One region of the Mediterraneibacter faecis genome, then DNA from elsewhere that is predicted to be linked to it. Evidence: predicted binding sites of a transcription regulator. Region 1 holds the regulator's gene; each other region holds the start of a gene.
The links. The regulator Rex, encoded in region 1, represses fermentation and respiration genes when NADH is low (regulators of the CRP and FNR family bind a similar motif). The targets are predictions, from matches to a motif close to ATTGTTAANTANTTAACAAT.

Region 1 (4,090 bases):
ATCATGCTTCATATCCGGAAAATCAATAATTCCGGCACTGTTATCACAATCATAATAGGAAATCTGAACTCCATTTTTTTCTAACTGTTCTTTCATCCAGAGGAATTTTTCATGTTGGGCAAATGTATAAGACTTGTCAAATTCATCTGCCTTTGCAAAGTGTGTGAACATTCCTTCCATTTTAATATTAGGAAGTTTGCTGATTCTGGAAATTGTCTCAACACTCTCTTTGCTTACTTTGAATCCAATTCGTCCCATTCCTGTATCAATTTTTATGTGAAGAAATGCGGTCTTTCCTGACCTTACGGCAGCCTCAGCCATTCCCTTGGCCATCTCTTCTGTATAAACTGCTGCACGGATTTCTTTTTCAACCATTTCTTCATACTCATCAGGAAAAACACAGCCAAGAATCAAGATTGGTTTCTTGATTCCATGTGCTCTTAAAGTTCTTGCTTCTCCCATGCATGCTACAGCGTAACCCCAGATATAAGACGTTTCCTCAAACATTTCCGCAAGAGGAACTGCTCCGTGTCCGTATGCATCCGTCTTGATAACAGCTATTAAACGTCCCTCCTGACCAATGCGATTTTTCATCTGTTCCATATTATATGCAATTGCGTCCAGATTGATCCTGGCACATACTCTGTTATACTGTTTCATAATTTATCTGCACTCCTTTGCATTTTTCATTGCATCGGCCATACCCTGAATCAGGTCTCTGGCTAATACGCTGTAACTTCCTTTGCTCTTTTTCGCTTCATCTCCACCACAGGCATGTAGGAAAACTCCCACAGCAGCGGCTTCGAATGGTGCCATATGCTGTGCAAGAAGTCCTGCAATCGTTCCGGCAAGAACGTCTCCGGAACCACCTTTTGCCATAGAGTTATTACCAGCGAGATTTACAAATTTCTGCCGATTTGTCTGTGCGACAACAGTACGACTGTCTTTTAACACACAGATTATGGATGATTTTGTATCCGGTCCGGATTGTTTTATGATCTGATCAAGTGCCTGGAAGCGATCTTCCATGATCGTATCAATACTCCATCCGGTCAGCCTTGACATTTCTTTCATATGTGGAGTTAAAATCACAGGTGCACAACATTGATTTAATAACTCTATATTCCTGCTCAGTAAATTAAGTCCATCGGCATCTATGACACATGGACAAGATACCTTTTTCAATACATTTTTCAATATCTTTTCGGAAATCTGTCCCATTCCAAGTCCACAGCCAATACAAACCACATCAGCCCAGTCAAGAAGATGAGACAGTTGACTGTCATCATAAGAATCATAGCAGGATATGATTGCCTCCGGAAGAAGTTCCTGCAGTGCCAGACGGTTTTCACTTGCTGTATAAATCTGTACTAGACCGGCACCAACTGTATAGGCAGCACAGGCAGAAAAAAATGCAGCACCAGCCATCCCGGGACTTCCGGTGATCATAAGAACTTTTCCATAACTTCCCTTGTGCGAATTCATCATTCTCGAAGGAAGAAGTTTTCCAAGATCATTTTTGTCAAAGGTATAACAAACATCCAGGTGATTCGAAAAATATTTCGGATCAATTCCAATCGCAACCGGAATGCTCTCTCCTGCATACGACTTGCCAGGGAAAAGCTCACAACCTAATTTTACACATGCCATACATACTGTAAGGTCGGCTCGAAATGCTGTCCCAAGAATCTTTCCTGTTGCAGCACAGATTCCGGATGGAATATCAACAGCAACTTTTTCTGCATCCTGAAGATTCATCCAGTCGATCACATCTTTATAATGTCCTGTGATTTCACGGCAGAGTCCAACACCAAATACAGCATCAATTATTACAGTATATTCTTCATCCGGGAATTCTGTGAATACAGAAATCCCCATATTTTCGACAATCTGTTTCTGACATCGACATTCTTCACTTAAAGAAGCTTCTCTCCCTGCAAATAGTACATCTGCATGCTTTCCCTGTTCGGTTAAGAGCCTTGCTACTGCAAATCCGTCTCCACCATTGTTGCCGCTTCCACAAACAATCAGACTTTTTTCTGTGGAAATATTTTTCTTATGCATTGTCTCGACAATCTGAAGTGCTGCACGTTCCATAAGTACAAGGGATGGAATCCCAATTTTATGAATTGTGTGTGCATCAGCTTCACTCATCTGCTTCCCATTTGGAAGATATCTCATGCTTATCGCCTGACCTTTCTATCACTTTACATTCCGTTACATTCCTTTAACATGAACAGATGCTGCGGAACCTCCTTTCGTCGGTTGGTCCCGCAGCATCCTTGCAGCCTGCCAGATTCTATTCTTTATCCTGCTGACAAAGGTTGTAAGATAACTTCATCAGTGTGTCAGATAAATGTACATTCTCAACGACCACATCCTTTGGAAGGGAAAGGTCCGTATGTGCAAAATTCCAGATTCCCTTCACACCGTTATCTACCAGAATATCAGCAACTTCAATTGCTTTCGATTTTGGAAGTGTCAGTGCAGCAATTTCAATGTCATTATTCTTAAGAAAATCTTCTAGTTCATCAACCATACGCACAGGAATCCCTCTGATCGTTACGCCTTCCAGTCGAGGATTCACATCGAAAAGACTTTTCAGAATAAATCCGCTTCTTTCGAAAGAAGCATAGTTTGCCAGTGCCTGTCCTAAATTACCGGCACCAATGATAATAAAATTATGACTTCTATCCAATCCCAAAATCTTGCCAATCTCTGTATAAAGATATTTCACATTGTATCCGTATCCCTGTTGGCCGAAACCACCGAAATTATTCAAATCCTGACGTATCTGTGAAGCCGTTACATGCATCTTCTTACTCAGGTCACTGGATGAAATTCTCTCTACGCCAGCCTCCAGCAGATCTCCTAGATATCTGTAGTATCTCGGAAGTCTGGAAATGACTGCACGTGATATCTTTCTCTGTTCCAATTTTTAGCCCTCCACTCTTAAACTACTCTTTATTATATAAAAGAGTTAAAGTTCTGTCAAACTTTTGTTTTGCAAAAACCCTTAAAATCCATATATTTTCCTTGTATTTTCGACATTTTTCTATATAATGATAATGTTAGAAGTCAAAAAACGAGGTGAAAACATATGATACTCGCATGTCACAATATAGAAAAAGCGTTTGGGGAACACGAAATTGTACGAGACGGCTCCTTTCATATCGAAGATCGTGAGAAAGCTGCTCTTGTCGGTGTGAACGGCGCCGGAAAATCAACAATCCTTAAGATGATCATCGGAGAAGAACCTCTTGATGGTGGAGATGTTATTCTCGCGAAAGGAAAGACACTCGGTTATCTTGCGCAGCGTCAGGATTTAAAATCCGGAAATACCATTTATGAGGAAGTGAAAAGTGCAAAAGCGGATATTTTTGCAATGGAAGCTCAGATTCGTTCCATCGAACATGAACTGAAGCATTTGGAAGGCGAGGAATTGCAGAACCGCCTGGAGACCTACAACCGTCTACAGTCCGAATTTGATGCAAGAAACGGTTATGCCTGCGAAAGCGAGATTACAGGTGTATTAAAGGGACTTGGGTTTACGGAAGATGATTTTAATAAACAGACAGATACACTTTCAGGAGGTCAGAAGACCCGTGTTTCTCTCGGGAAATTACTTCTTACAAGTCCGGATATCCTCCTGCTTGACGAGCCGACAAACCACTTGGATCTGAATTCCATTGCCTGGCTGGAAACATATCTGATCAATTATTCCGGAGCTGTATTTATCGTCTCTCATGACCGTTATTTCCTGAATCGTGTTGTTACAAAAGTTGTTGAGATTGATAATGCACAGGTTCGCATGTACCTTGGAAATTATAAAGATTATGCAATGAAAAAACAGCAGATCCGAGATGCACAGCTGAAAGAATACATGAATCAGCAGCGTGAGATCAAACATCAGCAGGCAGTTATTGAAAAATTAAAGTCTTTCAATCGTGAAAAATCAATCAAACGTGCAGAGAGTCGTGAGAAAATGCTTGACAGGATTACGCCATTGGACAAACCGGTTGACAGTACGAAAGAAATGCATTTTACGCTGGAACCATCGCAGATCAGCGGAAATGATGTTCTTACAGTG
Region 2 (4,090 bases), 140 kb from region 1:
GATGGAATAACTGAAGTGCAAGCTTACAGTCATACTTATGTAATGTGTCTGCCAGATTTTTATATACCGGAATCTGGCTGTCATCATAAAGCTTTGGTGTCGGTGAAGCTGTTCTTACAGGAGCTACATCTCCGATAACAACATATGCTGCTCCACCTTTCGCAAGTCTTTCATAGAAATTCAGGCTTCTCTCCCCAATCGATCCGTCTCTTTCTTCATATCCTGTTGTGAGTGGTGGAAACATGATTCTATTTTTAAAAGTAAGATTTCCAACTTTAATTGGTTCTGATAATTTATTCCCCATCTTTTTTCTCCTTTTTTCAATTACAGTTCTTCTGCCAGTTTATGTCCTGCAGCAATTGCATCTTTCAAAGTTCCGACTTTGTCACAGTCTCCGATAAAATGAACTCTCTCTTCTGTAGTCTCTACCTTGTTCGGTGCATAACCGACTGCAAAGATCAGTGTATCCGCATCTGTGATATGATATTCCTGTCCGTCTTTCTCATAAGTGATCGTAGTCTCATCAACCTTCGTCACCTGACTGTTCAATTCAATCTTCACACCTTTTCTCTTGAGTCTCATTGTCAGCTGGCTCTTAGCTGCTCCGCCTTCTCCCGGCATCAGTGACGCTGTCATCTCGATCACTGTAATGTCACGGTTTGCAGGGAACATATCATCAATCAGTGGTGCAAGATAGTCTGCTGTCTCACATCCAACAGATCCACCACCAAGAATAACAATCTTTCTTCCCGGATATTTTCTTCCTGCAAGTACATCATCTGCTGTCATTGTCTGCTTAAATACTTTGAATGGAGGGATTTCTTTCGGAACTGCTCCTGTAGAACAGACAACCTCATAATCCTTAAATTCTCCCGCAAGCATTTCCGGTGTTACTTCGCAGTTCATACGAACTTCAATTCCTTCATTTCTCAGACGACGTGCCATGAATTTAATCACTTTACAAAGTTCCTGCTTAGCGATTGGGACTGCTGCAAGTCTTAAAAGACCTCCGAACTCTCCGCTTTTTTCGCAGAGAATAACTTCATGTCCGCGTTTCTTAGCAACGTAAGCTGTTTCCATTCCTGCCGGACCTGCACCGATCACAAGAACTTTCTTCTTCTCATCTGCTTCTTTGATCTCGTCAGACTCTACAGATGGATTCACTGTACAGCTGATCGGATTACCAAACATAATTCCTGTCAGGCAGCGTCCACATCCGATACATGGACGGATATCATCTGTTTTTCCTTCTGCAGCTTTATTAACAAATTCACTGTCACATAGGTTCGGACGACCGATCATACAGATATCTGTCTTTCCGTTTGCGATAAGTTCTTCCGCCACCCATGGTTCATTGATTCTTGCAACTGTAGATACCGGAATGTTCACATGCTTTCTGATCTCCTCACTTGCGTGTGCATGCGGTGCCGGTGATGTACCAGGTGCAGGCATGGAACTTCCTCTCTTGATTGTATTTCCTCCGGAAACATGGATGAAATCAACACCTGTTTTCTCAAGCTGTTTGGATACATAGATCATGTCGTTCAGTGTCAGACCACCTTCACTGTACTCATCTCCTGAAATACGAACATCAATAATGAAATCATCACCACAAAGTTCACGGATCTTTGCAATTACTTCAAGTGTCAGTCTGAGACGTCCGTTAATGTCTCCGCCGTACTCATCTGTTCTCTTATTATAAAGTGGTGTAAGGAATCCACCGAGCAGTCCATGCGCATGTGCACACTGAATCTCAACTCCGTCTCCGCCTGCGATCTGAAAACGGCGTGCAGCCTCTCCAAACTGCTGAACAAGTACATGCAGTTCTTCTACTGTTACTGCTCTCGGTGCTGATTTTGCATAATAAGGACCAACATTGGACGGTGCAATCAGCTGAGGTGTTCCCGGAATTGGAAATGCCATATAAGCCGGATGAAATAGCTGTGCTAAAATCTTCGTATCATACTGATGTACTGCATCTACCAGTTTCTTCCATCCCGGAATATAAGAGTCATCATAGATTGACATATCTCCCGGCAAGTATGTATATACCGGCTCTACTGTCGTAACTTCTGTAACAATCAGTCCAACTCCGCCCTTCGCTCTGGCTGAATAATGCTCAACCAGCGCATCTGTCACATAGCCTTTATCTGCCATGTTTGTGGAAATCGGCGGCATAAAGATTCTGTTCTTTACCGTTGTCTTTCCAATCTTAATTGGTTCAAATAAATGTGGAAAATATTCATTCATCTTCTGTTCCTCCAATTTGTTTTCTTTTCCCGTTCTTTTATCATCTCGCTGCAGATTGAAATTGATAAATTTTTCACTATTATATTATACCAGTTTTTTAATAATTATGGTGTTGTATTTGTATGATTTTTATAACTAATTCTCTTACAAATCAATATGATTATGCAAATAATCAAAAAGAGTTTCTGAATCTTGTGAATTTTCACACAATCCAAAAACTCTTTTTGTTCATCTTGTTCTTTTGTCTTACGATTATTTTAACTTATAATCATTTCTGCTTCTGTGTATATCTTAACTTTAGACATTGAATACTGACGAATCTTTTTATCCAGTAAATCCATTGTAAGAAGAACACCTTCTATTTCAGATATCCTTATTTGTACCAACTTTAGATCCTGATATATATAGTCAGGAATCATACCAAATCCGACAACTTTCACTTCCTGTGGGATGTTCACTCCATACTTTCGAAGCGCCGTCAACGCACCGATTGAAATCTGTTGATTTTCAAATAAAATTCCTTGCGGAAGCGGATTTTTTCTCAACCAGTCTAACAAAGTCTCCGTTATCTTTGGAATTTCATCTCCAAGATCAAGAATATGTTTTGCAGATGCAGTATCTTCGTTAGACTTTGTATTTAAAAATGCTTCTTTACGAACTCGATAATTATAATTATCTTTCCCTGTGCAGAAATAATAAATATCTGATGCACCTTCCTTGTACAGATAATCCACAGCACTTTTTAGCATTTGTCTATTGTCTGCACATACGCTGCTATACCGACTATTTGGAAGTTCACAGTCATAAAGAACCAATGGTTTTTTGATTCTTTCAAGCAGGTTTTGATCTTCTTCTTTTAATTCGGTTCCAAAAAGAAGAACGCCTGCCACAAAATCCATATTACATTCCGTAATTACTGCTTCTGTTTGCGCAATGTCATCATTTAAATACGTCACTCCATAAAGATATCCAAGTCTTCTTGCTTCAGAATCAAATGTAGCAAATACATCTGACCAGAGATCTGTTTCTGAATTACACGCAGCACCTTTGCTGTGATTAACGATCACTATTTTGATCATCTGATTCACCGGATGGCCAGACACTGTAACAATATTCTCTTTTACCGGAATTACTCCGTTATTCTTCTTCATTTCTTCCAGACATTCCAAAACCATTCTTCTGGTTTCTTCATTGACTCCCGGCTTTCCGTTCACCGCAAGCGAAACTGTCGCTTTGGAAACTCCGAGATGCCTTGCAATGTCTACCATCTTTATCTTCATGTGTGATGCCTCGTTTTTTCTAGATTGTAGTAAAATTAATTTCAAAATCGTCATATATTCAAACTTTAACTATTTCTGAAAATGAATACTGTTCGTAATCATTAATTCTTATATTCCTTTATTATCCTATATAACTCATTGTTTTAATTATTATAACAAACTATCTTGAAATAAGACAGTTTTTTGTGGGTAATATTTATGGATTAAAATATTTACGGATTATATTTTTGTTGCTCTTCATTTCATACATGTAGCTATGAACACATTTTTAGGAAAAATAAAAAATAGACAATGAACACTTTGAATTGCGAACATTGTCTATTTTCAACCTTTGATTTTACTGGGATTCTTAGAATTTACCAGCCTTTGCAGCTTCTTCTACAGCAACTGCTACAGCAACAGTCATACCAACCATCGGGTTGTTTCCTGCTCCGATAAGTCCCATCATCTCAACGTGAGCCGGTACAGATGAAGATCCAGCGAACTGTGCATCAGAGTGCATACGTCCCATTGTATCTGTCATTCCGTAAGAAGCCGGTCCAGCTGCCATGTTGTCTGGG
Region 3 (4,090 bases), 1.2 Mb from region 1:
AGCGATGATCACTGTCCAGGCCTATCACACGCTGTCCATCTTTTTTAATCGTATAAGCGCTTAAATTTTTCTTTTGTTCAGGTACGGTTTCCGGAGCCTGGAGTTTCTTCCATTTACGGTTCGTATCTGCATCGACGCCAATCTTCCATTCCTGGCAGCAGGTGATCGGACAGCGGTCGGCGATGCAGGTGAACTTAGAATAATAATCAGGTATCAAATAATTAATTTCTGTCATCACGGTTATGGAATTCTGTATGCTGCCCAACATATTTGTATGCCGGACGGATGATCTTACCGGCATTTAACAGTTCTTCCAGACGATGTGCACTCCACCCGGTGATACGCGCAATCGCGAAGAGTGGTGTGAAAAGCTCTTCCGGAATATTCAGCATTGTATAAACAAATCCGCTGTAGAAGTCAACGTTAGCACAGACAGGTTTCAGCATCTTTCTGTGTGTCATGATCTCTTCACCGGCGATTCGTTCTACACGGTCATAAAGAGCAAATTCTTCATCAAGTCCCTTTTCGGAAGCAAGCTGTTTTGCATAGCTTTTCAGAATCTTTTCTCTTGGGTCGGAGATTGTGTAGACGGCATGTCCCATTCCATAGATCAGTCCCGTCTTATCAAAGGCTTTTTTATCAAGAATCAGGCGGAGATACTCACGAATCTCATCCTCGTTAGTCCAGTCTTTGACAGACTTTTTAATATCATCAAACATCCCCTGCGCTTTCAGGTTTGCACCACCATGACGTGGTCCTTTTAGAGAACCGATGGAAGCAGCGATTGCAGAATAAGTATCTGTTCCTGAAGAAGTAACAACGTGAGTAGTGAAAGTAGAGTTGTTACCACCACCATGCTCTGCATGAAGAATCAGTGCAACATCAAGTACCTTAGCCTCGAGTTCTGTATATTGTCCGTCCGGGCGAAGCATATACAGAATATTCTCTGCAAGAGAGCGGCCTTTCTCCGGATTACGGATCAGAAGTGTCTCATCTTTACGGAAATGTCTGTATGCATGATAAGAATATACTGCGATCAGTGGAAGCTTTGCAATAAGTTCAAGAGCCTGACGCAGTGCATTTTCAACAGAAATATCTTCCGGGTTCTCATCATATGTATATAAAGTAAGAACACAGCGCTGGAGTGCGTTCATGATGTTAGAGCTTGAGGCCTTCATGACAACGTCACGAACAAAACGTCCGCTTAGATCTTCTAATTCAGATAAAACTTTCAGAAAATGCTTTAATTCATCTTTTTTTGGAAGACGTCCGAAAAGGAGCAGGAAAGTTGTTTCCTCAAATCCAAAACGTTTGCCTTTCAGACCGTTGATAAGGTCATTGACATTGATTCCCTGATAGTAAAGTCCACCTTCAGCAGGAATTTTACGTCCGTTTATAACATCAAATCCACAGACATCGGATACTTCAGTCAGTCCGGTAAGAACTCCTCGGCCGGTTGAATCACGAAGTCCGCGCTTTACATCATATTCTTCATAAAGATTCGGATCAATGCGGTGTCCTTTCAAAAGTGTTTTCTCTAAATAGTCCATATCACTGCGCAGATCGTCAGTGTTTGCAATTAATATATCATTTGAATTCATAGCTTTCATCCTCACAATACATATATGTTTTCTAGTGTCTTGATAATGCATTTTAATGTAATTATAAACAGTCGAGGTGAAATTTGCAAGAAATATATATGTATTCTTGCAAAAACATGAAAAAAATCAAGAAAAGCACGCATAAAACAGAATAAAATGAATATTGAATTGTTAGATAACTCAAAAATAAGAATGCTTAAATGAATTTTCTGAATCGTCAGAAAGAAAATGATGTGGCTGTGGTCATACCAGATGCCAAAGCGCAAATCTATTGTAAAAATACAAAAATATGGAGAGATATTTTATTATAAAGTGCTGAAAAATAGGAGAAACAGATGCATTTATTGACGCATAATAATAAGAAGAGTATAATGTTAAAAAGATAACAATAGGTTGGTATAACCAATTAAAAGAAGGAGGGGGATAATTATGTTATTCCAAATTTATGGCGATGGTGCCGGCTGGCAGCTGTTAGGGTGGGTACTGGTGTTTGCCGGACTTGTTCTTGCAAATGAATTCGCAAGACGTACAAAAATCGGTGGACTGATCTGTTTTGGAGCTATTCCGGCTATACTTACAGTGTATTTTATCGCAATCTATATCTGTGCAGCAAATGGTGCAGAATGGGCACTGAATAACGATACTTATGTACATATGACAAGTTGGTTCCATTATGCAAAATTGTATGCTGCAACAGCAGGGTGTATTGGTTTTATGATGCTGAAATACAAATGGGGAATTGGTAAGACAGAATGGTTCAAAGTATTCCCGTTTGCAATCGTTGCAATCAATATTCTGATTGCAGTAGTAAGTGATTTTGAATCAGGTATCCGTGGATTCATGGCAATGAAAGAATTCGGTGACCGCTGGTGGCTGTCTTCAGAAAATGTATGGCTCTACGGAGGATGGTGGAACTGGGTGAACGGAATTGCCGGAATCCTGAATATCTTCTGTATGACAGGATGGTGGGGAATCTACACATCCAAGAAACATGATGATATGCTTTGGCCGGATATGACATGGTGCTTCATTATTGCATATGATCTGTGGAATTTTGAGTACACATACAATAACCTGACAACACATGCATTCTACTGTGGTGTTGCATTACTTCTTGCTCCGACATTTGCAAATATGTTCTGGAACAAGGGTGGCTGGATCCAGAATCGCGCGAATACACTGGCACTGTGGTGTATGTTTGCTCAGGTATTCCCATTATTCCAGGATGCAAGCCGTTTCTCAGTAATTCCGGCTCTGTATTCTGACGGATTCATGGATGCAGCAGTAAGACCGACAAGTGCTAATCCAACCATGCAGGGTGTGATCGCGGTAATTGCACTTGCAGCGAATGTGATCTGTCTGGCTGCAATTATTAAGAGAGCAAAACAGCAGAAGAAGAATCCTTATAAGAATGAGATCTTTACAGATCAGAAGGATTATAAGGAAGCAATGGCGAGAGTAGAAGTTTAAATTTGTATTTAGACGTTTGAATTCTGGGTAATGAAGCAAAAACTTTTGTTGGATAAGGGCGTGATGTGGATACTTTATTGCATCGGACACCGGCCCGCTCCTCTTCATCCCTTTGAATGAATGTAACGAAAAAGCCCAAACAGGCATCGTGAGTGATTTCTGTTTGGGCTTTTTCAAACATTCAGAACAAAGTGTATTCAGAACCGCTCCTGCCTTAAAATGTGTCCTCAACAATAAAGTATCCACATCACTTACATTATCCAGGACAGAAGGGATTGCCGTGGAACGAATTCAACACTTAAATACAGAATTCTGGACGGAAGTAAAAAAGGAACGCTATCGACTGAACCTGAGTCTATCTTCTCGTTTACGTGCAACAAATCAAAACTTGTATGAAGTCTTTCAGATTCGTCCCATTAAGCAAACACTTCTGTTTGGAATAAAGAAGCGAGGATGGTGCTATATTGTTGAGGACACATGTAAGGCAGGAGCGTTCCGGTGTCCGATGCAATATAGCATCATCCTTGCGGCCTTATTCACCACCAAATCCTTTGCTTCAATATGGAGAATCAGACAGACAAATACAAATTTATACAAACTCATTGGAATAGTAAATCTGATGCTTCCCATCAATGCAGTCCTGCATGGATTCCTGAATCCATTCAATTGTTCCTTGGGTATCCCGGTCTCGGATATAGGTCCAGGTCTTATAATTGCTTCGATATAATTCTTCTATCCCATAGAGTTCACAATAATGTTCCCACATATTAAAAATTGGTGCTCGGAAAGACTGGAAAATAAGTGGAATCAATGTATTCCCGGAAATCAGGGCAAACTCGTGTTGGAATTCGTAAGCAGCTTCAATGGCAGTGGTGACATCCTGTGCATCACGGATCTGATTAACGAATTCGAGGAGACGCTGGATGTTTTTGTCGCTGATCGTGTCGATGGCGAGCTGTGCAGCAAGTGTATCAAGCGCAATGCGGACTTCGAAGATGGAACGGATCTCCTGATCACGC
Region 4 (4,090 bases), 900 kb from region 1:
CCTCAACAGTGATATAGACAAAACACAGGATGATCTTGAGAAAGCGCAGAAAAACGAAGATCAGCAGTATGAAGATATGAAAAGCCGTATCAAATATATGTATGAGCACGGAAGTGCTACAATGCTTGAGATGCTTTTCTCAGCAGAAAATATGTCAGATTTTCTAAACAAAGCTGATTTTATTGAAAATTTAAGTAACTACGACCGCAAAGCTCTGAACAATCTGAAAGATGTTCACCAGCAGATTGCCGATCAGAAAGCAGACCTGGAAGCACAGCAGGCTTCCATGAAAGATTTACAGAATCAATTGCAGACACAGCAGACACAATTACAGGCAAAAGCTGCTGCAACTTCTACTAATTTGAATGAGGTAAATGCAAAACTGCAGAAAGCCAAAGAAGAAGAGGCAGCTCGTCAGGCAGAAGAAGCCAGGAAACAGGCGGAAGCCGCTGCGAAAGCCGAAGCAGCCGCAAAAGCTGAGGCTGCTGCCAGTGCGAACAAAGCGAATACTTCCAGTTCCTCTGGGAACTCCGGCAATTCAGGTTCCTCATCCTCCGGAAGTTCAAGTTCTTCTGGTGGCTCCAATAGTTCCGGATCTGCCATTGCGTCTGATGACCTTACACTTCTTGCAGCAATCCTGCAATGTGAGGCCCACTATGATTACGACTCTATGCTTGCAGTTGCTACAGTCATTATGAATCGTGTATATAGCAGTCGCTTTCCGAATTCTATTCATGATGTCATCTATGCCCAAGGACAGTTTGCTCCTGTATGGACAGGTTCCTTAGACCGTGTATTAAAGCAAGGTCCACGAAGTCTTTCTATCCAGGTTGCACAGGATGCGATCAACGGAGCTCGTCTTGCTGCCGTAGCCGACTGTTATTACTTCCTGTACGCACCATCGACAAGCAGAACCGGTGTTGTAATTGGCGATAACGTTTTCTTTACAAGTTGGTAAAATAATAAAAAGAAGATTAAGAAGCGCCGGAAGATTTCATTTTCATCTTCCAGCGCTTCTTTTTTAGAAACAACTCTATTTTCTACTGATAATCAACAACATCAATCCATCTCATCAGAAAATCTTTTTCAAGTTCATTTTCTTTAGATAACTGTGCTGCTGCCACAATCGGAAGCCACTGCTGTACATACTGCATTGCTGTATCACTCTTCTTGCAGAACAATTTCAGATAGAGATCTGCTACTTTCTGATCTTTCAGTGCGAAAAGCAAATATGTCATTGCTGCATCTGCACTTGCATTTCCCTGTGTTGCATGAGCCCAGTCAACTACAGTCATCTTTCCATTCTTTCCTACGATCACATTACTCGGATTAAAGTCTCCGTGACATACTTTATTATGCTTTGGCATACTCTCAAGTCTTGTCAGAAGTTCATAACGTGTAGTCGCATCAAGATCTTTCAATCCATTGATCTGACGAGCTAATTTATCTTTCATTCCTTTCAGAAGCGGTGATTTCTTACTCTGAACCTGTAACTGGAGATCAACAAAGTCTTCCATATATTTTTCCAGATTCTTCATATCAGATTCCATCATGTCCTCAAGTGTCTTACCTGCTTTGTACTCAATAGCAATTGCCCACTTTCCATCAATCTGAGTTACTTCTTTTACCTTCGGAATGTCCAGACCTGTCTCTTCCACTCTTGCAGTATTCAGAGCCTCATTAAATACATCTGACTTCGGATGTCCTTCATTAAAAACTTTCACGATACAATCATCACATTTATAGACTGATTTGTAAGCACGTTTCACGATGAGATTTTTTTCTTCTAACTTCATAATATAGACCTCCTTATATCTTGAACGCTCCTTCTTGTCTGCTCTTGTTTTATCTCAGCTCTGCGGGGCTGTTCCTTTTGCCTTACGGCTCTTACTTTGTTTTGATGATGTCATTATATCTCACAATTTTTAGAAATAAAACCCCTTTAGAGCAAGTTTGTGCAGTTTTTAACAAGATTTTTTGTCTCTTATATATTGTCTATTTATTAACAATCATAAGCTTTAGCTCGTTGCTCACGTAAAAAAGAGACAGAACAATGCTTTTCAACATCATTCTGTCTCTCTTCGTATATTTTAGATTCTAACGGTCATATGCCTGCTTATGCAATGCGATTTATTTTCCGTAGTAGCATTTCAGGTACAGATCTTTGATCTCCTGGATGAGTGGGTATCTTGGGTTAGCTCCTGTACACTGATCGTTGAATGCCTGCTCTGACATTTCATCAAGTGTGTCAAGGAAGTACTTCTCATCAATGCCGTAATCTTTGATTGTCTTCTTGATTCCGATCTTCTCTTTGAGTTCTTCAAGTTTAGCGATGAAGTTCTCAAATACTTCTTTATCATCTTTACCTGTGCATCCTGCGAAGCGTCCGAGTTCTGCGTATCTTGCAAGTGCATGTGGGTACTGATACTGTGAGAATGTTCCCATCTTTGTCGGAACTTCTGCTGCATTGTATCTCATAACCTCTGTAAGGATTACTGCGTTAGCAACACCGTGCGGCAGGTGGTGGAAAGCACCAAGCTTATGAGCCATGGAGTGGTTAACACCAAGGAATGCATTTGCGAATGCCATACCAGCCATACAGGAAGCGTTTGCCATCTCTTCACGAGCCTTCGGATCGTTTGCTCCGTTCTCGTATGCAGATGGAAGGTTCTCGAATACAAGCTTAACAGCCTTCATAGCAAGACCATCTGTGTAATCTGTTGCCATGATAGATACATATGCCTCGATTGCATGTGTCATAACGTCGATACCTGAAGCACTTGTCAGTCCCTTCGGCTGTGTCATCATGTTGTCTACGTCTACGATTGCCATGTTTGGAAGCAGAGCGTAGTCAGCGATTGGCCATTTAACACCTGTGTCAGCGTCTGTGATGATTGCGAATGGTGTTACCTCAGAACCTGTTCCTGAAGATGTTGGGATAGCTATGAAGTAAGCTTTCTCTCCCATCTTAGGGAATGTAAATACTCTCTTACGGATGTCCATGAAGTCCATAGCCATATCTTCGAAGTTTGCTTCCGGATGCTCATACATGATCCACATGATCTTACCTGCGTCCATTGCAGATCCACCACCAAGAGCGATGATTGTATCTGGCTCGAACTGTCTCATCTGGTCAACACCCTTGCGTGCACACTGAAGTGTCGGGTCTGGTGCTACTTCGAAGAAGCATGTATGCTGGATTCCCATTTCATCTAATTTATCTTCAATCGGTTTTACATATCCGTTCTTGTAAAGGAAGGAGTCTGTTACGATAAATGCTTTCTTCTTATGCATTACTGTTCCAAGCTCATCCAGTGCAACCGGCATAGAACCTTTCTTGAAGTAAACTTTCTCAGGTGTTCTGAACCACAGCATATTTTCTCTCCTCTCTGCAACTGTCTTGATGTTAAGCAGATGTTTTACTCCTACGTTCTCTGATACAGAGTTTCCACCCCATGATCCACATCCAAGTGTAAGGGACGGAGCCATCTTGAAGTTATAAAGGTCTCCGATTCCACCGTGAGAAGAAGGTGTGTTGATCAGTACACGGCAAGTCTTCATTGCTGCTGCATGTTTTGCAATCTTCTCTGTCTCTGCCGGATGTACGTAGAGTGAAGATGTATGTCCATATCCACCGTCTGCTACAAGCTGAGCTGCTTTCTCAAGAGCCTCATCAAATGTTTTAGCTTTGTACATACCAAGTACCGGTGATAATTTCTCATGTGCAAATTCTTCTGAAATATCTACAGATTCAACTTCTCCGATCAGGATCTTTGTATTCTTCGGTACATCAACGCCTGCCATCTGAGCGATTTCATAAGCTGATTTTCCTGGGATCTTGCTGTTCAGTGCACCGTTGATGATGATTGTCTTACGAACTTTGTCAAGCTCCTCACCTGGTTTCAGGAAGTAGCATCCTCTGTACTGGAATTCTTTCTTAACTTCCTCATATACGCTTTCAAGTACTGTTACAGACTGCTCAGAAGCACAGATCATACCATTATCAAATGTCTTAGAGTGGATGATTGAGTTAACTGCCATTCTTACATCTGCTGTATCGTCGATGATAACCGGTGTGTTACCAGCTCCA

Region 2: ACZ47Z_RS08860 (oxidoreductase) is a predicted target of Rex. The motif match lies at 2,311-2,330, and genes of this name have one in related genera.
Region 3: ACZ47Z_RS02785 (DUF5692 family protein) is a predicted target of Rex. The motif match lies at 1,972-1,991, and genes of this name have one in related genera.
Region 4: ACZ47Z_RS12565 (aminoglycoside phosphotransferase family protein) is a predicted target of Rex. The motif match lies at 1,991-2,010, and genes of this name have one in related genera.

Annotation. Positions count from the first base shown of each region.
Region 1 covers NZ_AP043803.1:1,735,914-1,740,003, forward strand. Annotated here, with positions in the region: gene alr (alanine racemase) at 1-660, opposite strand, end outside; gene ACZ47Z_RS08205 (bifunctional ADP-dependent NAD(P)H-hydrate dehydratase/NAD(P)H-hydrate epimerase) at 664-2,181, opposite strand; gene ACZ47Z_RS08210 (redox-sensing transcriptional repressor Rex) at 2,300-2,935, opposite strand; gene ACZ47Z_RS08215 (ABC-F family ATP-binding cassette domain-containing protein) at 3,101-4,090, shown strand, end outside.
Region 2 covers NZ_AP043803.1:1,873,972-1,878,061, forward strand. Annotated here, with positions in the region: gene bilR (bilirubin reductase, long form) at 1-304, opposite strand, end outside; gene ACZ47Z_RS08860 (oxidoreductase) at 325-2,250, opposite strand; gene ACZ47Z_RS08865 (LacI family DNA-binding transcriptional regulator) at 2,508-3,530, opposite strand; gene ACZ47Z_RS08870 (GGGtGRT protein) at 3,880-4,090, opposite strand, start outside.
Region 3 covers NZ_AP043803.1:569,726-573,815, forward strand. Annotated here, with positions in the region: gene fliB (flagellin lysine-N-methylase) at 1-235, opposite strand, end outside; gene ACZ47Z_RS02780 (citrate/2-methylcitrate synthase) at 222-1,601, opposite strand; gene ACZ47Z_RS02785 (DUF5692 family protein) at 2,031-3,071, shown strand; gene ACZ47Z_RS02790 (FadR/GntR family transcriptional regulator) at 3,661-4,090, opposite strand, start outside.
Region 4 covers NZ_AP043803.1:2,631,873-2,635,962, forward strand. Annotated here, with positions in the region: gene ACZ47Z_RS12560 (cell wall hydrolase) at 1-958, shown strand, start outside; gene ACZ47Z_RS12565 (aminoglycoside phosphotransferase family protein) at 1,041-1,796, opposite strand; gene adhE (bifunctional acetaldehyde-CoA/alcohol dehydrogenase) at 2,131-4,090, opposite strand, start outside.